Linked DNA regions of Rhodopseudomonas boonkerdii. The protein of the gene in region 1 interacts with the protein of each later gene in a pairwise test. Links are inferred from orthologs where the notes say so. Each region holds a gene or a part of one and is shown in the gene's direction. Other genes may lie near its edges.

The links. The genes of interacting proteins can lie anywhere in the genome.
Region 2: the proteins of E0H22_RS14885 (region 1) and E0H22_RS00945 interact in binary tests that used the Escherichia coli proteins (3 or more experiments, as listed by UniProt). The link is inferred for Rhodopseudomonas boonkerdii from one-to-one orthologs.

What each region holds. Positions count from the first base shown.
Region 1 is NZ_CP036537.1:3,253,193-3,261,401, reverse strand. What follows is about bases 2,834-5,540. They hold E0H22_RS14885 (single-stranded DNA-binding protein), read left to right. Parts: upstream 2,834-3,791; coding sequence 3,792-4,289; downstream 4,290-5,540. Other genes in these bases: E0H22_RS14875 (DUF1127 domain-containing protein), read right to left, coding at 4,889-5,152; E0H22_RS14880 (DUF2306 domain-containing protein), read left to right, coding at 4,466-4,873; E0H22_RS14890 (outer membrane protein), read right to left, coding at 2,834-3,344. Also shown: excinuclease ABC subunit UvrA, read right to left, coding at 1-2,375; more of E0H22_RS14890, read right to left, coding at 2,634-2,833; gyrA (DNA gyrase subunit A), read left to right, coding at 5,702-8,209. UniProt on the Escherichia coli protein: Plays an important role in DNA replication, recombination and repair. Binds to ssDNA and to an array of partner proteins to recruit them to their sites of action during DNA metabolism. Acts as a sliding platform that migrates on DNA via reptation.
Region 2 is NZ_CP036537.1:204,587-212,228, forward strand. The notes cover bases 2,558-5,475. They hold E0H22_RS00945 (primosomal protein N'), read left to right. Parts: upstream 2,558-2,876; coding sequence 2,877-5,075; downstream 5,076-5,475. Other genes in these bases: E0H22_RS00940 (tyrosine recombinase XerC), read right to left, coding at 2,558-2,737; E0H22_RS00950 (divergent polysaccharide deacetylase family protein), read left to right, coding at 5,128-5,475. In the rest of the region: E0H22_RS00930 (alpha/beta fold hydrolase), read left to right, coding at 1-508; E0H22_RS00935 (DUF4337 domain-containing protein), read right to left, coding at 594-1,184; more of E0H22_RS00940, read right to left, coding at 1,748-2,557; more of E0H22_RS00950, read left to right, coding at 5,476-6,330; E0H22_RS00955 (RNA pyrophosphohydrolase), read left to right, coding at 6,419-6,922; E0H22_RS00960 (RNA pyrophosphohydrolase), read left to right, coding at 6,927-7,430; E0H22_RS00965 (F0F1 ATP synthase subunit epsilon), read right to left, coding at 7,481-7,642.

The sequences.
Region 1 (8,209 bases):
TCGGGCAGGAAGTGCATCTCGATCTTGATGACGCCGTCGCCCTGGCAGGCCTCGCAGCGGCCGCCCTTGACGTTGAAGGAGAAGCGGCCGGCTTCGTAGCCGCGCGCCTTGGATTCCGGCAGGCCGGCGAACCATTCGCGGATCGGCGTGAAGGCGCCGGTATAGGTCGCCGGATTCGAGCGCGGCGTGCGGCCGATGGGCGACTGGTCGATCTCGATGATCTTGTCGATATGTTCGAGACCCTCGATACGGTCATGCGGCGCAGCACCTTCGCTTGCGCCGTTGAGTTTTCGCGCGATCGCCTTGTAGAGCGTGTCGATCAGCAGCGTGGACTTGCCGCCGCCGGAGACGCCGGTGATGGCGGTGAACAGGCCGAGCGGCAGCTCCGCCGAGACGTTCTTCAGATTGTTGCCGCGCGCATTGATCACCTTGATGGTGCGGCGATGGTTCGGCGGACGCCGTTCAGGCACCGGCACGGACATCTCGCCGGTGAGGTATTTGCCGGTGAGCGACTTTGGATTCTTCATCACCTCCTGGGGCGTGCCCTGGGCGACGATGTTGCCGCCATGGGTGCCGGCGCCGGGGCCGACATCGACGACATAGTCGGCAGCGATGACGGCGTCCTCGTCATGCTCGACAACGATCACGGTGTTGCCGAGATCGCGCAGTCGGCGCAGCGTGTCGAGCAGCCGCGCATTGTCGCGCTGATGCAGGCCGATGGAGGGTTCGTCCAGCACATAGAGCACGCCGGTGAGACCGGAGCCGATCTGCGAGGCGAGGCGGATGCGCTGGCTCTCGCCGCCGGACAGCGTGCCCGAGGATCGCGACAGCGTGAGATAGTTGAGGCCGACATCGAGCAGGAAGGAGAGGCGTTCGCGGATTTCCTTGAGGATACGAACGGCGATCTCGTTCTGCTGCTTGTTGAGCATGCCCGGCACGGTCTCGAACCAGTCTCCGGCCTTGCGCACGGAAAGTTCGGAGATGTTGCCGATGTGCATCCCGCCGATCTTCACGCTGAGCGCTTCCGGCTTCAGGCGATAGCCCTCGCAGGCATCGCAAGGGACGTCGGAAAAATACTTGCCGAGTTCTTCGCGCGCCCATTCGCTTTCGGTCTCGCGGAAACGGCGGTCGATATTGGTGACCACGCCCTCGAACGGTTTCTTGGTGTCGTAGGAGCGAACCCCGTCCTCATAGGAGAACTTGATCTCGTCGTCGCCGGAGCCGTGCAGCAGGACGTTCTGCGTCTTCTTCGGCAGGTCCTTCCATTTGGTGTCGAGCGTGAACTTGTAGTGCTTGCCGAGCGCGGTGAGTGTCTGCAGATAATAAGGCGATGACGATTTTGCCCAGGGCGCGATGGCGCCCTTGCGCAGCGTCAGCTCCTTGTCGGGAATGACGAGATCGGCGTCGATGGTCTGCTCGACGCCGAGGCCGCCGCATTTGGGGCAGGCGCCATAGGGGTTGTTGAACGAGAACAGACGGGGCTCGACTTCCGGAATGGTGAAGCCGGAGACCGGGCAGGCGAACTTCTCCGAGAACAGGATACGCTCGGCGCCGGTCTTGTCGTGAATCTTGGCGACCTTCTTCTTGCCGGTGTCCTCGGCGGCAGCAGCGGGCGCATCCGCATATTCGATGACGGCGAGGCCATCGGCGAGCTTCAGAGCTGTTTCAAAACTTTCGGCGAGGCGCTGGCCGATATCCGGGCGCACCACGATGCGATCGACCACCACGTCGATGTCGTGCGGAAACTTCTTATCGAGGGTCGGTGCTTCCGCGAGTTCGTGGAAGGTGCCGTCCACCTTCACGCGCTGAAAACCCTTCTTGAGATAGTCCGCAAATTCCTTGCGATACTCGCCCTTGCGGCCGCGCACCACCGGCGCCAGCAGGTAGAGCCGCGTGCCTTCCGGCATCGCCAGCACGCGGTCCACCATCATGGAGACGGTCTGGCTTTCGATCGGCAGGCCCGTCGCCGGTGAATAGGGAATGCCGACGCGCGCCCACAGCAGGCGCATATAGTCGTAGATCTCGGTGACGGTGCCGACGGTCGAGCGCGGATTCTTAGAGGTGGTTTTCTGCTCGATGGAGATGGCGGGGGACAGGCCGTCGATCTGGTCGACATCCGGCTTCTGCATCATCTCCAGGAACTGCCGGGCATAGGCCGACAGCGACTCCACGTAACGGCGCTGGCCCTCGGCATAGATGGTGTCGAAGGCGAGAGACGATTTTCCAGAGCCGGACAGGCCGGTGAACACCACCAGCTTGTCGCGCGGGATCGTCAGGTCGATGTTCTTGAGATTGTGCTCGCGGGCGCCGCGGATGGTGATGCTGCGCATGTTCGCTGCAGCCTGTTGCCGCCTCGCCTTGATGACTTCATCCATCGCAATGCATTCCCCGGCACGCCGTGCGCGCCACATGCGGGCGCGTCTCGCCGGGGCACCGGGATCAACGCCGAATTGAGTGTGTCCGGAACATAGGAAGAACGGGGAGGGATTTCCAGTGCTCTCGCGCGGTCTCCAGCACTTTGTTGGCCGTGGGGGTGCAGAGGAGACCTGCTTTCGGAAAGGGCGCGGGCAAATAGCGGGCAAAGAAAAAGGCCGGCATTGCTGCCGGCCTTTCGAAGACTTGTTTTTCGAAGCTCAGTACTTGGCGATGACCGGGCCGCCCCAGTTGAAGTGGTAATTGATACCGCCCTTCACAGTGTGTGTGGTCAGGCCCACATTGGTGAAGCCGACATTCGGGTCGCCATAGGCGGCGTTGCCGTAATCGGCATACATATATTCACCCTTGAGCGACCAGCTCGGTGCGAACATGTATTCGACGCCGGCGCCCACGGTCCAGCCCGAGTGAACCTTGCTCTGCGAGGCGGAAGCGCCGGGGATGGCGATGGAAATGCGGTTGTCAGCCCATGCGTAACCGCCCTTGGCGTAGAACAGCGCCGCGCCGGCGGTGACGCCGAGACGTCCCGTGACGCTGCCGAACGAGCGGATCTTGTCCTCGACGGTGACGATGCCGAGAATGGTGTCGCTGTACTTCATGTCCGATGCCGCGGCATCGACTTCGAGACCCCACAGCCAGTTGCCGCCCGGGATCGCCCAGTTGTAGCCGATGGTGCCGCCGCCGAAGCCACCCTTGATGTCATTGGTGGTGAACGCGAAGCCATCGATGCGGTAACGGTCGGACCAGCCATAGCCGCCCATGACACCGGCGTAGAAGCCGGACCAGTTGTAGGCGACGGCGACCGGCATCGGCGGAGCTTTGGTATAGGGGCGGGCAGCCAGATCAGCGGCGGAAGCCGCAGAAGCGCCGAGAACAACGAGGGCAGCCGAAGCAAGCAAAATCTTCTTCATCTGAAGTCTCCCCAGTGCGGTTTCGCAGCGAAACCATTCCCCCGGCGTGAACGCCGAATTCAATCCCTGGTTGGACTATAGGCGAGTCCCGTCAAAATGCAGTCACTTAAAAGCCACACTCGCATACGTTGTCCTTGGATTGGACGTAAGTAAAAGGTAAGCGGAAACAGTTGCCTAGGCCGGTTGTACGAATCGGGTGCGCTGGAGTTCACGGGGCCGTCTGCCCCGCGCTGCCACGATACCGTCGCGCGAATTCTGCTGCTTGAGAACATTAAGGGAACATACTAGAGTGACGTCGTGGTGGATAACCCGCGGTGCGGGGACGTCCCGCGGGGACGGACCGTATAGGGTCGATATCGGCACGGTTGCGCACAGCCGGCACTTTGGTGCCGGGCTTGGACGTCGGCATCCGATCAGCAATTCAGATTCGAGAGTTAGGAGAGTGGCATGGCGGGTAGCGTCAACAAGGTGATTTTGGTCGGCAATCTCGGCAAGGATCCCGAGGTCCGCCGCATGCAGAACGGCAATCCGGTGGTCAATCTCACGGTGGCGACCTCGGATACCTGGCGCGACAAGGCAACCGGCGAGCGCAAGGAGAAAACCGAATGGCATCGCGTGGTCATCTTCAGCGAGGGGCTCGCCAAGGTGGCGGAGCAGTATCTGAAGAAGGGCGCCAAGGTTTACATCGAGGGCGCGTTGCAGACCCGCAAATGGACCGACCAGTCCGGTGCTGAAAAATACACGACCGAAGTCGTGCTGCAGGGGTTCAACGCGACGCTGACCATGCTCGACGGCCGCGGCGGGGGCTCGGGCGGTGGTGGCGGCTATGGCGGCGACGACATGGGCGACAGTTTTGGCGGCGGCCAGTCCAGCCCGCCGCCGCGCCGCGTGGCCGCCGCGCCGGCCGGCGGTCGCAGCGATATGGATGACGACATCCCGTTCTGATCCACCGCATTGCTAACGACACCTCGGCGCGCTGCGAGCGATTGCTCGCGGCGCGTTTTCTTTTCGGGTGGATGAATGGGCGCGATGGCTGCCGCAATGTGGATGAGCGCGATATCTTTACATTGGAAAGATTTGTGCGAGAATTGCTTGCATCATTCTCTTGGATCCGTGATCACATGTCGCTCCAGCCTCTGCTCGATGCCGCCGCGCCGATCCCGTTGCATGCCTTCGCAGCCATGGCAGGATTTGCGCTTGGCGTCGTTCAACTCGCTGCCCCCAAGGGCACGTTGTCGCATCGGGTGATGGGCTGGCTATGGGTGCTATTGCTGGCCATTACGGCGATCAGCTCGTTCTGGATTCATGGCGATAGCTATCGGCTGTGGCGTGACTGGAGCCCGATCCATCTGCTCTCGATCCTTACGCCGATCATGCTGGTGGTCGGCGTCCTTCACGCGCGCCGGCACCGCGTGCGCGCGCATGCCATCACGATGGTGTCGATCTTCATCGGCGCGCTGGTGATCGCCGGCTTGTTCACGATGGTGCCGGGGCGCGTCATGCACACGGTGGTGTTCGCCGGCCGCTAATTAGGCTTCGGTGCTTCAGCACATCCAAGGATATGCCATGCCATCGCGAAGCCGATCGAGGCGACGATGCGCGGTGATGTGGTCGATCTCCGCGCGCGTCATGCCGATATCTATCAGTTCTCTTTCGCTGAGATCATGCAGCGAGATGCCTGGCTCGCGGCATCGGCACTGCTCCTGAAACCAGTGCCAGCACGGCTTCAAGAAAGCGGCGGCCCGCAGCGCCGATGGTGCGGCGGCATCGCCGGTCCCGGTTGCTGGCGGTGTGAATTGGATTGGCATCGGTCACTCCTGCTGTTGCGCACGGCAGGCGAGGCCAAAACAAAAGCCCCGTCCGATGCCGGCGGGGCCTGTCGAAGAAGATAGCGGCTTTGAACGTCCTAGCGCATGACTCCTTCCATGGCCCAGCAAAGGCGGGTCATCGATTTGCGATTGGAGATGCGCACAAACATATTCATGATGGCCGCATACTATGATGCCGCCCATAAATCAATGGTTGTTTTCTGCGTTTCTTTCACTAGTGCGTGCTTGCGAGTCTCGAAGATTGCGAAGTGACGTGTCCGCGAGCCCGTCGTCTGCCCCCAAGCGGCATGATCCGTGAGCCGGTGCTTGCCTCTGGCCCGCCGCTGTACGGCCGCAAGATTGCTGCAGGATCCCGCCGTTTCTCACGCGATTTGTACGGCTTCCACCAATCTTGCCGTTTCTTCCTTGCGAGCGCCGTAACTGATTGAAAGATAAGGTCGAAAATCACTTGCCTCGGAGGTTGTCGGGGTGGCCTACGCGCGTGCTTTACGCTATATGAGTCGCACCCGAATCTGACCGGAAACAACCTTGTCCGACAACGAAGACCAGAAGCCTGGGGAGCCGCCGGTTCCCTCGGATATCCGTCCCGTATCCATCCTCGACGAGATGAAGCGTTCGTATCTCGATTACGCCATGAGCGTGATCGTGGCGCGCGCGCTGCCCGACGCCCGCGACGGCCTCAAGCCGGTGCATCGGCGCATCCTCTATGCGATGTACGAGAACGGCTTCGAATACAACAAGCCGTTCCGCAAGTCGGCGCGCACCGTCGGCGACGTCATCGGTAAGTATCATCCGCATGGCGACCAATCGGTCTATGACGCGCTGGTGCGCATGGCGCAGGACTTTTCCATGCGCGTGCCGCTGATCGACGGCCAGGGCAATTTCGGCTCCATCGACGGCGATCAGCCGGCCGCGATGCGCTACACGGAATCGCGCCTCACCAAGATCGCGCAGACGCTGCTCGACGATATCGACAAGGACACCGTCGACTATCAGGACAACTACGACTCGTCGGAAAAAGAGCCGAAGGTTCTTCCCGCGAAATTCCCGAACCTTCTGGTCAATGGCGGCGGTGGCATCGCTGTTGGCATGGCGACCAACATTCCGCCGCACAATCTCGGCGAATGTATCGATGCTTGCGTGGCGTTGATCGACGATCCCTCGCTCTCCATCGACGATCTCAACAAGATCATTCCGGGCCCGGACTTCCCGACCGGCGGCATCATTCTCGGTCGCGCCGGTATCCGCACCGCCTACCACACCGGCCGTGGCTCCATTGTGATGCGCGGCAAAGTCTCGATCGAGCCGATCCGCAAGGATCGCGAGGCGATCATCATTTCCGAAGTGCCGTATCAGGTGAACAAGGCCACCATGGTCGAGCGCATCGCCGAACTCGTGCGCGAGAAGAAGATCGATGGCATCTCGGATCTGCGCGATGAATCCGACCGTGACGGCTATCGCGTAGTCGTCGAGCTGAAACGCGACGCCGTGCCGGACATCGTGCTCAACCAGCTTTACAAGTTCACGCCGCTGCAGACCAATTTCGGTGCCAACATGGTGGCGCTGGATGGCGGTCGCCCGCAGGTCTTCAATCTGAAGGACCTGCTGACGATCTTCGTCGGCTTCCGCGAGCAGGTCGTTACGCGGCGTACGAAATTCCTCCTCAACAAGGCGCGCGACCGGGCGCATATCTTGGTCGGCCTCGCCATCGCCGTCGCCAATATCGACGAGATCATCCGTGTGATCCGTTATTCACCCGACCCGAACACGGCGCGTGAGACCCTGATGTCGCGCGACTGGCCGGCGAAGGATGTCGAGGCGATGATTACGCTGATCGACGATCCGCGTCACCGCATCAATCCGGACGGTACCGCGCGTTTGTCCTTCGAACAGGCCAAGGCCATTCTCGAGCTCCGCCTTGCACGCCTCACGGCGCTCGGTCGCGAGGAAATCTCTGACGAACTTGATAAACTCGCCATCGAGATCGCCGACTATCTCGACATCCTGCGTTCGCGTGCGCGCGTGCAGGGCATCGTCAAGGACGAACTCGGTGCCGTGAAGGCGGAGTTCGCCACGCCGCGCAAGACGGAGATCGTCGAGCAGGAAGGCGAGGTCGAGGACGAGGACCTGATCCAGCGCGAGGACATGGTGGTGACGGTGTCGCATCATGGCTATGTGAAGCGCGTGCCGCTCTCGACCTATCGGGCGCAGCGCCGCGGCGGTAAGGGCCGCTCCGGTATGGCGACGCGTGACGAGGATTTTGTCTCGCGCCTATTCGTGGCCTCCACGCATACGCCAGTGTTGTTCTTCTCGTCGCGCGGCCAGGTCTACAAGGAGAAGGTCTGGCGCCTGCCGATCGCGCCGCCGAACGGTCGCGGCAAGGCGATGATCAACATCCTGCCGCTGGAGCAGGGCGAGCGCATCACCACCATCATGCCGCTGCCCGAGGACGAGAGCACCTGGGATACGCTCGACGTGATGTTCGCCACCACCGGCGGTAATGTCCGGCGCAACAAGCTATCGGACTTCGTCGATGTCCGCCGCTCCGGCATCATCGCCATGAAGCTGGACGAGGGCGAGAGCATCGTCGACGTGCAGATCGCCACCGAGCATGACGACGTGCTGCTGACCGCTGGCGGCGGCCAGTGCATCCGCTTCCCGGTCACCGATGTTCGCGTGTTCCAGGGCCGCAGCTCCATGGGCGTACGCGGCATTGCGCTGGCCGAAGGCGACAAGGTGATCTCGCTGTCGATCCTGCGCCATGTGGAGACGACCTCGGACGAGCGTTCGGCCTATCTGAAAATGCGCCGCGCGGTGGCGGGCGAAGCTGTGGCCGACGAGTCGGCTGTCGAGGCCGAGGGCGAAGAGACGTCCGGTGCCGTTCAGCTGTCGCAGGAGCGCTATGCGGAACTCGGCGCTGCGGAACAGGTGGTGCTCACCGTTTCCATCAACGGCTATGGCAAGCGCACTTCGAGCTACGAATATCGCACCACCGGCCGCGGCGGCAAAGGCATCGTCGCCATGTCGGTGAACGAG
Region 2 (7,642 bases), 3.0 Mb from region 1 along the record:
CAATATCCAGGATCTCACCAACGCCACCCGGCCTTACGAACCGGAACAGGAAGTGCGGCAGTGGTATCAATACTACTTCCACACCGAACGCGGCCGGAACGGCCTGACGCAGAACCACGCCGGTATCAGCAAGCTGCTGTGGAAGATGTGGTCACCCTCCTGGGATTTCGACGATGCGACTTTCGCGCGCTCGGCATCCTCATTCGACAATGAGGATTTCGTCGATGTGGTCGTGCAATCCTACATGCACCGCACCGCCAGTGTGGCCGGCGATCCCGCCTATGATTTTGTCGAGGACCGGCTCGCTGCGCAGCCGAGGATCGATGTGCCGACCATTGTGCTGCATGGAGAAGACGACGGCGTGGGTCCGGTCAAGGCATCGGAGAATCACGGCCGACACTTTACCGGCCATTATGAGCGCCGCGTCATCGCGGGAGCCGGGCACAATGTCCCGCAAGAAAAGCCCCAGGAGTTTGCGGAAGCGGTGATCGAGTTGTGCAGAAGGTAGCGCTCCCTTTTCACCTCTCCCCTACCAGGGAGAGGTGTTCGAGCGCCGCCGCGACACCTGAACATCGCCGCGCATTCCTTTTTTGTCACATCAGATGCACGGCATGCGGCGCGAACAGGCCGATGGCGGTAAAGCCGAGGCCGACGAGACCGAGCGCGCCCGCGACCCAGGCCAGCGCGAGCATGCCTGTAATGATCGTTGCCGAGGCGAGCACGATTCCGATCTGGAAGGCAGCTGAAGCCACTTCGTAGTGATGATAACGCGCCATTGCGAGATCGCGCTCATGCTCCGCATGCTTCGCGCGCGCGGCGAGCTGTTCGGAGCCTTCACCGGTTTCCGGCTCGTTGCGGTAACGTTGCGCCGTCTTGTTCCAGTCATCGATCTGCTTGGCCAGCGCCGCCTTCGCGGCATCGTCGCCCATCAGGCCCAGGCTGAGTTTGGCGTGTTCCGAGGTCGCCTGCACCACGGTACGGCGGACGCTCTTGGCCTGGAAGAAGGCCCACAGATTCGAAGCCTCGACATTCTTGCTGATCGATTCGGTCTGCGCGCCCTTGCCGAGCGTTTCCGAGAACGCCAGAAACAGCGCCAGCAGCGAAATCAGCAGTGCGATCTTCTTGTTCGAGCCGGACGCATGCTCGGCATGCTCCGCGTGCTCCATACTCTCATGCGCGCCCATCAGGTCCCCCATGGCAAAAGCGGCCGAGCTTTGGCCGAACAGATTGTCGCATGCAAGGACAATGTGGCGATGACGGGGGTCGTCGCCAGCAACTCCCGCCTCATGGTCAGGAGGCCCAGCGGTGCAATTGCGCCGCTGACCGCGCCGTCTCGAACCATGAGTTGTGGGCGCGCCGCATCCATCCTTCGAGACGCGGCCTACGGCCGCTCCTCAGAGAGAGTCTGCCTCATCAAGCGATCTGGAGCGCTTTTCGACTGCTTTTGCTCGGAACAATGCCCGTTCAGCTCAGGATCTCGATCCTCCGTCCCTCATCCTGAGGAGCCGCGCAGCGGCGTCTCCCTTGCGAATGGCGTAGCCATTCGCAAGGGATGGCCGAAAAGGCTCCGCGCCAAGCCATCTCATGGTTCGAGACGGCGCTGCGCGCCTCCTCACCTCAGCCTGAACGCAACTGCGTTCAGGCGGGAGGGACAGAGTGTGTCGCGCGCCGTCTGGGCGACCAGCAGCGCCAAACTACTGACTGCATTTCCAGTCAGACTCTCAGGACGAGGGGGAGATTGCTGCGACTACGCCCGCGGATGCGCCGTCTTGTAGACCTCGAAAAGCCGTTCGGTATCGATTCCGGTGTAGATCTGCGTGGTCGAAAGCGAGGCGTGCCCGAGCAGTTCCTGGATGGCACGCAGATCGCCGCCACGGGTCAGCAGGTGGGTGGCGAAAGAATGGCGGAGCGCATGCGGGGTGGCGCTGTCGGGCAGACCGAGAGCCCCGCGCATCCGCTCCATGGTGAGCTGGATGATGCGCGGCGACAGCGGACCGCCGCGAGCGCCCACGAATATCGGGCCATCCGCCGGTAATGGATGGGGACACATGGCTGCGTATTCCGCAATCAACTCCAGCACATTGTGCAGCACCGGCACCATGCGGGTCTTGTTGCCTTTGCCGTTGACGATCAGGACATCGCCCTTGCCGGGGGAGGGCACGTCCCGGCGCTTCAAATCAAGCGCTTCGGAGATGCGCAGGCCAGACCCATAGAGCAGCGCCATGACGGCGGCATCGCGTGCCCAGATCCACGGCTCACGATTCTCCCCCGCCCGCTCGTCGGCGTCGGTGAGGCGCTTGGCGGAGGCCATTTGCAGCGGCTTCGGCAGGCTTTTGCCAATCTTCGGCGCACGTATCGAAGACAGCGCACCGACCGAACCGAGCCCCTCGCGTTCGAGGAAGCGGGCGAACGAGCGCAATCCCGCCAGCGCCCGCATCAGCGAGCGCCCGGCGATGTCATCACCGCGCCGCGCTGCCATGAAGGCGCGGACGTCATTGGCCGCAAGCTTCGCAAATCGCGTCAGCGTCACCTGCCCGCCCCAGTGATCGGCGAGAAACAGCATGAACTGACGGACGTCGCGCGCATAGGCCTCGAGCGTCTTCGGCGACAGCCGCCGCTCGGCACGCAGATGCGACAGCCAGCGCGTCATCTGCAGCGAGACATCCGCATCGGCGCAAATCAGCTCAATGGCCGGCTGTTTCGACTCGGCAGGCTGGTTCTTTGCGGCTTTGGCCATGGGCGATCCACTGAATGAGGCAGCGATTATCCCGTCCGCGGGTTTCGCATTGGTGAACCGCTGGCCTCGCGGCAGCATGACGCCTAAATTGGACGTTCCGTTGTTCGACGATTTTGCCCTCGCGAGTTCCGATCCGCCCATGAGTTCAGCTCCACGCCCCCCCTCCTCGTCGGGGATCGTCGATGTGCTGGTGCCGGTGGCGCTGGATCAGGCCTATTCCTACAGGGTGCCGCGCGGGCTGGACCTGCAGCCGGGCGACGTCGTTACCGTGCCGCTCGGCGCCCGCGAGGTGATCGGCGTGGTCTGGGCGGAAAACACCAATCCCGATCCGCGCCTGCACAATCGGCTCAAGGACGTCGGCGAAAAACTCGACGTCCCCTCATTGCGGCAGGAATTGCGGCAGCTGGTCGACTGGGTCGCGAATTACACACTGTCCGCCCGCGGCATGGTGATGCGCATGACCCTGCGCATGGGCGAACATCTCGGCCCCGAGCGCATGAAGCTCGGTGTCCGCCTCGTCGGAGAGGCGCCGAAGCGCATGACCTCGGCACGCGTCCGCGTGATCGAAATTCTGCGCGACGGATTGCTGCATGGCAAATCCGATGCAGCACGCGAGGCCGGCGTCAGCGCCGGTGTGATCGACGGACTGGTGGATGAAGGCACGCTGGCCGTCGAGGTCATGCCGCCGCCGTTGCCGCCACCGCCGCCCGATCCATCCTTCGTCGAACCGGATTTTTCGCCCGATCAAGCTGTGGCGGCCGAAGCGATCCGCAAGCTCGCCTCGACAGGCGCGTTTCAGGCGGCGCTCCTCGACGGGGTCACCGGCTCCGGCAAAACCGAAGTTTATTTCGAAGCGGTGGCCGAGATCATCAAGCGCGGCGAACAGGTCCTGATCCTGATGCCGGAAATCGCCCTGACCGGACAATTTCTCGACCGCTTCGCCAGACGCTTTGGCGTGCGGCCGATGGAGTGGCATTCCGAGCTGACGCCGCGCACCCGCGCGCGCAACTGGGCTGCGATCGCCAATGGCGATGCACATGTCGTGGTCGGCGCACGCTCGGCGCTCTTCCTGCCCTATGCGAAGCTCGGCCTCATCATCATCGATGAAGAACACGATCAGGCCTACAAGCAGGATGAAGGCGCGCATTATCACGCCCGCGACATGGCCGTCGTCCGCGCTTCCATCGCCGGGATTCCGATCGTGCTGGCGTCAGCCACGCCCTCCGTCGAATCGGAAGTGAATGCGCGCAAGGGCCGCTATCAGCGCATCGCGCTGCCGTCGCGGTTCGGCGGCCAGCACATGCCACAGATCGAAGCTATCGATTTGCGCCGCGAAGGCCCGTCGCGCGGACGCTTCATCGCACCGCGGCTGGCCGAGAAAATCGTGCATGCGATCGAGCGTAAGGAACAGGCATTGCTGTTTCTCAACCGCCGTGGCTATGCACCTCTCACACTGTGCCGCAGCTGCGGTCATCGCTTCGCCTGCACCATTTGCGACGCCTGGCTGGTCGATCACCGTTTCCGAAAGCGCCTTGTGTGCCATCATTGCGGTTACTCGGAACCGCGACCGCATCAGTGCCCGCATTGCGGCGCCGAGGAATCGCTGGCGGCCATCGGCCCCGGTGTCGAGCGCCTGCAGGAAGAGGCGGCCGACCTGTTTCCCGGCGCACGCACCATGGTGCTGTCGAGCGATCTCATCACCTCGGTGGAATCGATGCGTGCCGAACTTGCCGAGATCGCGGAAGGCCGCGTCGACGTCATCATTGGCACCCAGCTGGTCGCCAAGGGACATAATTTTCCGCGCCTCAACCTAGTCGGTGTGATCGATGCAGATCTGGGCCTCGGCAATGGCGATCCGCGCGCGGCGGAGCGCACCTTCCAGATGCTCAATCAGGTGATCGGCCGGGCCGGCCGCGAGCAGGGCCGCGGCGTCGGCTATCTGCAGACTCATCAACCCGAGCATCCCGTCATGAAGGCGCTGGTCGCGAACGACCGCGAGGCGTTCTACGACAACGAGATCGAATCGCGCGAGCGCGCCGGCTATCCGCCGTTCGGCCGGCTGGCGGCGATGATCATTTCGGGTGGCGACCGGCCGACGGCGGAAGGTTTTGCACGAAAACTCGCGGCCTGTGCGCCGGTCGACGAGCGCATCCTCGTGCTCGGCCCGGCCGAGGCTCCGCTGGCCGTGATCAAGGGGCGATATCGGTTCCGGCTCCTGGTGAAGTCAGCCCGAAACGTCGATCTCTCGCGCTACTTGCGGGATTGGCTTGCCCATGCGCCCAAAACAGCGGGCAATCTCAAGCTCGAGGTCGACGTCGATCCACAGAGCTTCCTGTAGCCACGGGTGGCGTGCCGCCATGCTATGGTCTGCCGATTGATTCGGGAGACCCTTGGCCGTGTCGGCGGACGATCTGAGCGCCCCGCTGGGACAGAAACCTGCGCAAGTTAAGCGCCGGTTCCGGCTGCCCTTTACCGGCACCCAGGCCGCTGCAACGGCACTCGGCCTGCTGATGGTCGGCTTTGCCGGCGTCGCTGTCTTCCACAAGGATCCGATGGGTGGCGAGCCGGTCGCACGCGTTGCCATCAAGGCCCCCGAAACGGCACCCCAGAAGCCACCGAGCCCCCCGCCGGTCGATGTAAAGCATGGCATGCCGGATGTCGCCAGGATCGATGCGCCGGGCCAGAAGACGATCACCATCATCGATGGCTCCAGCGGCGCCCGGCAGAACGTGGTGGTCGCCACCGACGGGTCGGAAGGCGCAGCGCCCGACGCAGCGCCCGTCATGACCGGCATCGACCAGAAGCTGCTTGAACAATCCCGCTATGGCATGGTGCCCATTGCGGTGGGCGGCCTGAAGCCGGTCAATGTCTATGCCGCCGGCTCCGAGGCCGAGCGCACCAAGGCGATACGGACGCCGAGCATCGCCATCGTGATCGGCGGCCTCGGTGTCGGCGCCGCCAAGACCATCGAGGCCATCACCAAACTGCCGCCGGCCGTCACGCTCGCCTTCACGCCTTATGGCTCCGATCCCAGCAAGCTGGTCGAGCGCGCCCGCGCACAGCGCCACGAGATCCTGCTGCAGTTGCCGCTCGAACCATTTGACTATCCCGACAACGACCCCGGCCCGCAGACGCTGCTGGCATCCGCGACGCCCGAGCAGAACATCGACCGCATGATGTGGCATATGAGCCGCTTCCAGGGCTATGTCGGTATCGGCAACTTCATGGGCGCCCGCTTTATCGCCACCGACGCGGCCATGCAGGCGGTCGCGAAGGAGGCCAACAAGCGCGGTCTGGCACTGTTTGACGACGGATCGTCGTCGCGCAGCGTGGCGCCGGCCGCGGCCGAAGCATTGGGCATGCCGTTTGCGCGCGCCGATCTGACCATCGACGCCGCGCCGAATTCGGCCGAAATCGACAAGGCACTGGCGAAGCTGGAAGGTCTCGCAAAAGAACGGGGTCTCGCCGTCGGCGCGGCGTCCTCTTTGCCAATTTCAATCGAGAAGATAAGCACTTGGGCGAAAGCCCTGGAATCGCGGGGGATCATGCTGGTGCCATTGACAACCGCGATGCTGAAATCAAAATCTAGCTAGCGTTGGAGTTGGAGGCCTGCGGTTCGGACAGAGCGCGACACGGCCTCAGGGGGACGCATGGCGGCCGGCCCGGCCAGGAAGCAATGGAATGACGCGATACGAAGATCTGCCTTACCGAACCTGTGTCGGCGTCATGCTGCTCAACCCTCAGGGGCGCGTTTTCATCGGCCGCCGCGCGGGCGGTATCGAGCATGTGGACGACACCCATGTCTGGCAGATGCCGCAGGGTGGCGTCGATCCCGGCGAGGACACCTGGGAAGCCGCCAAGCGCGAGCTCTATGAGGAGACCAGCGTCAGATCCGTCGAGAAACTTGGCGAGGTGCCGGACTGGCTGATCTATGACATTCCGCGCACCGTCGCCGGTCGGGCCTGGAAGGGTCGCTATCGCGGCCAGCGGCAGCGCTGGTTCGCGCTCCGCTTCACCGGCAACGAGAGCGAGATCAATGTCGTGCAGCCGCCGCACGGCCACAAGGCCGAGTTCGTCAGCTGGCGCTGGGAGCCGATGAAAAACCTTCCGGAATTGATCGTGCCGTTCAAGCGGCCAGTCTATGAACGCGTGGTGAAGGAATTCGCCGGCCTCGCCGGCGATTGATGCTGTGACGACCGACTCCCGTCCCTATCGGCCCAATGTGGGCATCGCGCTGTTCAACGCTGGCGGCGAAGTTCTGATCGGCCGCCGGTTCAAGGATGACGGGCCGGAGATCGTCCTGCCCGGCCTCGAATGGCAGATGCCGCAAGGCGGTGTCGACCCGGACGAGGATTTTCGTGTCGCCGCGATGCGTGAATTGTGGGAGGAGACCGGGGTCTCGCACGCCGATTATCTCGGCGAAACCGGCTGGATGACCTACGACTTCATCCCGCATGACGATCCCACCCACCGCTTCGCGCAGTTTCGCGGCCAGCGGCAGAAATGGTTCGCGCTGCGTTTCACTGGCGCCGATGACGAGGTCGATCCGCTGACGCCCCGCAACGGACAGCCCGCGGAGTTCGACGCGTGGCGCTGGGAGCGCCTCGACCGCGTCGCCGATCTGGTGGTGCCGTTTCGGCGCGCGGTGTATCGGGCGGTGGCAACGGAATTCGCAAGGTTTGTCCAGCCGTAAAAAAGCCCCGGGATCGCTCCCGGGGCTTTTTATCTTTTCTAGTCGGACGCTTAGTGCATCGCCGTCGAGGTGATGTTCTGCTGGATTACCTTGAACTGATCAAGGCGCTCGATGGCACGGTCGAGGGCGTTACCTTCCTTCTCGCTGAGTTTCTCTTCCATCTCGGCGATATCCTTCGCAAAGGCTTCGCGATCGAGTTCGGCGAGCGAGGT